2 regions of the Thermoanaerobacterium sp. RBIITD genome follow, and region 1 is predicted to be linked to the other one. Evidence: riboswitches for the same ligand, from Rfam matches in the RefSeq annotation. Region 1 holds a riboswitch; the other holds the start of a gene.
The links. A riboswitch is a leader RNA that binds a small molecule or an ion and turns the genes downstream of it on or off. The one in region 1 is predicted to bind cyclic di-AMP.
Positions count from the first base shown of each region.

Region 1 (2,193 bases):
AACCATCCCACTTTATCTCATATATCCATTCAGAGCTATCAAATACATTTCCCGGTGATGCTAACATCGGTGATATTTTTTCTTCGATCATTGACATTATTTTTTATGCACCTTTCTTTTTACGTACTTTTTTAGAAGTTGTATCATTTTTCACAGAATCTATGCTGGCTTTTAATGCACTTACAAGGTCTAAAACATTTTCTACAGCCGGAGCTTTCTCTGGAATTTCTATCTTTTTATCCTGAATCCTTGATTCAATGACCTCTATTATTGCTTTTCTATAATTGTCATCGTATTTTATTGGATCAAAATTAGCTGTCAGTGCATCAATAAGCTGTTTAGCCATTTTTATCTCATTTTCATGCAAATTGACATCTCTTATAGGTGGCAGTTGTTCTGTATTTCTTATCTCATCGGGAAAATGCATTGTTTCAAGTACCATGTATTTATCATTATAAACTCTAATACATGCTAGATCTTGCTTTGCCCTTATTACGACCCTTGCAATTGCTACACGATTAGTTTCTTTCATCGAATCTCTCAACAAAACATATGGTTTTGCTCCAATGTCTTCGGGTGCAATATAGTATGTTTTATCATAATAAATAGGGTCTATCTTATCTATATCTGTAAAGTCGAGGATATCAATGCTTTTTACTGTCGACATAGGAATCCTTTCTAAATCTTCGTCATCTATGATAACATACTTTCCAGGTTCATATTCATAACCTCTAACAATTTCTTCATCTGATATTTGCCTATTGCAAACAGGACAAATCTTTTCATATTTTATAGGTGATTTACATTCTTTGTGCAGCTGTTTAAAATGTATAGTATGGTCTTCTGTTGCTGCATAAAGCTTTATAGGTATACTTACAAGGCCAAAACTTATAGCACCTTTCCACATTGAGCGCATAATACTACAACTCCTTATAAATAATTTTTATTATTCATATTATATCCACATATTATAGAAAACTTCTGGAAATAAATAGAATTCGGTTGACATTAAGATATAACGATTGTATAATATTAAATAATTATTAAAATAATAAATTTTTTATTAAATTTATTAAAAAATTATTAAATGCCTAATCGAAATGAACGGGGGATTTTTTAGGGGTGAATCCGCATTGCGGTAGGGTTACTCTTTACCGAACCCGACAACTAACCTCGTAGGCGGAAAGAGAGGATGAATCTATTGAATCACAAAAAGTTAGTCGCATCAGTTGTTATATCAATAACACTTATGCAATCACCAAGTGTTTTTGCAATGGAAGTACTAAAATATGGTTCAAGAGGACAGGCAGTGTATAATTTACAAGAGCAATTAAATAGACTTGGTTTTAGCACAGGTGGTATTGATGGAATCTTCGGCAGTGCTACGAAGAATGCCGTAATGTCTTTACAACGTAAATATGGACTTGCTGTTGATGGCATAGTAGGTGCTGCGACAGAGGCAGCAATTCAAAGAGCGGCAGGAAGCGGAAGTGCTACATCAAGAGGCTCCTATGAGCGTACATCAAATTATGACATTGTAAGTATAGCAAAACAGTATTTGGGAACTCCATACGTATATGGCGGAACAACGCCATCAGGTTTTGATTGTTCCGGTTTTGTGCAGTATGTGTACAAAAAAGCAGGGAAGAGCATTGGCAGAACAACATATGACCAATATGATGGTGGAAGGGCAGTAAGTTTATCAAATTTACAACCGGGCGATATAGTATTTTTCTCAACATCTGGCAATGGTCCGACACATGAAGGAATATACATAGGTGATAACCGCATAATACATATGAGCGATTCGAGAAAGCAGGCAGCATATGATGATTTTAGCGGTTGGTTTAGACAATATTATATAGGTGCCAGAAGATATTATTAAGAATAAGAAGATTGCATGTATGTGTACCGTTAATAGTACATATACATGCTTTTTTTCTTTGGAAAAATATTTAAGCTTAAATAAAATCTTAATGGAAGTTCTATATAAATTTGCAGATACATTTACGATTTTCTTAAAATCTTTGCCGATTTGTTAAAAATCAATTTGTACTTTATATAAAGTCAAAAATTGTCGAACATATGTTTTTAATATAAAATTAAAGCACAGTGCAGCGCTGAAAGGGACCGGTCCTCACTATTTTGTGAGGTGTATTCCATGAGAAGTTATAATGAACTGTGCTTTAAGGC
Region 1 covers NZ_LT906662.1:2,453,840-2,456,032, forward strand. Annotated here, with positions in the region: gene ligD (non-homologous end-joining DNA ligase) at 1-97, opposite strand, end outside; gene ku (non-homologous end joining protein Ku) at 104-916, opposite strand; cyclic di-AMP (ydaO/yuaA leader) riboswitch at 1,079-1,196, shown strand; gene CPG45_RS18025 (C40 family peptidase) at 1,193-1,885, shown strand; gene CPG45_RS11730 (sigma-70 family RNA polymerase sigma factor) at 2,162-2,193, shown strand, end outside.

Region 2 (2,193 bases), 470 kb from region 1:
CTTTCTCTCTCTAATTCATTTGAGTCCATTACCCTTTCCTCTATTTTTTCATTCTGTCTAAATATACCGCTCTGTTTTAACATACCATCGACTAAAGTCGTTTTACCATGGTCTACGTGAGCAATAATTGCTATATTTCTTATATCATCTCTAATAAAACCCATTAGGTTATCTCCTTCCATAAAAAAACACTTTGTATACAACATATAATAATATATTAATACTATTAAATAGTCAATAATAACTCAATATCGTGGTTTTAAATATACACATAAAAAAAGGAATACTATAAAGTATCCCTCTGATTTTGTTTGTTATTTTACAACTCTTCTAGCTGTTGCATAATGTTCATTATAGTATCCACTGCTTAATGAACTTATCATAACCTTGCCTGCTCCTGATGAAGCATGTATAAATTGCCCATTTCCAATATATATACCGGCATGATTTATTGATTTACTGCCGAGAGTTTTAAAAAAAACTAAATCACCAGGTACAAGACTGCTGCGGTCAATACTGGTACCAACCGTTGCTTGGCTATCAGCCGTTCTTGGAAGATCTATACCAATACTGCTAAAAACATACTTTGTAAAACCTGAACAATCAAAACCTACTGACGGGGATTCACCACCGTATACATATCTTGTTCCAAGATACTTTTTCCCAAAATCAATCATTCTTGCAACAGTACTTCTATCGACACTTCCTCTTGAAGTATTATCACTTGATAATCTCAATGATAAATATTTACCAAATATCCATCCTTCGTTGCCATTTGCAAGTCTTATATGGTACCAACCATTATCTTGGCCGAGTACTGTAACCATGTCATTCCAATTTAATTGTGTCACTACTTTAGATGATAAGTTATTACCTGTCCTTATGTTTACGCTGTTGCCTGTAACCATTCCAGTTCCAAGCCCTTCTGCATATGCATGTGTAAATATAGAGCTTCCAACAACAGTCATACCAAAAACGGATACTCCAAATACTATTTTACCCAATGTTTTATTCATAGCTAATCTCCTTCCATTATTTGCCTCCGGAGTTAGTTGACGGGTGCGGGACAAGAAGGCATCCCTACTGCAATAGCAGATTAACCCCATATATGAAAAATCCTCCGTACCTTTTAGGATTCGGCAAGATTGCTAATATGTACAAACTTCTTATATTTTAACAAAGATTATTACAAAAGTCAAGGTTTTCAAAACAATTTTTTAATATTTTTTTTATTATTCTTTAATATATTTTATAAAAATTTAATAATTTTGTTACTTATGTAATGATTTAAGAAAAATTTTATGAAAATAGGACTTCAATGTAGTATAATTTATTTATTAACGTATGAAGGGAGATCAATATGAATCAATTTGTCATAGGTGAAAAAATCTTAACAAGTGTCTTCATAATTTTTTTAGGATATATAGTTAAAAGAATGAAAATCTTACCAACAACGACAGGTAGTGTTTTAAACAAATTTATAATATACATAACATTGCCCGCAAGCATAGCGAAGGTTTTTATTGATACTCATATAAATACTAATTTATTTATACTACCATTTTTAGGATTTTCTTTAGGCTTTATTACATTTGTAATTGGTTATTTATTTTTTAAGAAATGTAATGTAGAAAAACATACTAAAGGTTCTCTTATCGTCTCATTATGTGGTTATAATATAGGACTTTTTGCATTTCCATTTATTCTACAGATTTATGGAAACAATGGATTAATGCACATTGCTATGTTTGATATGGGTAATTCGTTTATTGTCTTTGGTCTTGCTTACATAGTCGCGTACATATTTTCAAAAGATGATGTAATTGATAAGAAAAAAATCCTTAAAAAGATATTATATTTTTTCCCATTTGATATTTATATATTGTCCGTTATACTTAATTTAACTGGAGTTAAATTTCCAAATCTTATAACAAATATAATATATCAGATTTCACTTCCAAATAGCACATTAGCATTATTTGTAATAGGCTATTTCCTTGATTTTAAACTAAATAAAGATGAGATTATATCCCTATTTAAAGGCTTAGTTATAAAATACCTTCCTGGAATAATATTGTTTATAGGATTACCAATTTTCTTTGATACATCATCGATGGTAATCAAAGCAATTATGCTTGGCTCCATAATGCCAACACCACTTATAGCAGTTATATATTCAGATGAAAGAAATTT
Region 2 covers NZ_LT906662.1:2,924,835-2,927,027, reverse strand. Annotated here, with positions in the region: gene typA (translational GTPase TypA) at 1-164, opposite strand, end outside; gene CPG45_RS14135 (C40 family peptidase) at 315-1,016, opposite strand; cyclic di-AMP (ydaO/yuaA leader) riboswitch at 1,022-1,152, opposite strand; gene CPG45_RS14130 (AEC family transporter) at 1,361-2,193, shown strand, end outside.
Region 2: it holds a riboswitch for cyclic di-AMP, as region 1 does, so the genes downstream of both, CPG45_RS14135 (C40 family peptidase) here and CPG45_RS18025 (C40 family peptidase) in region 1, are expected to answer to the same signal.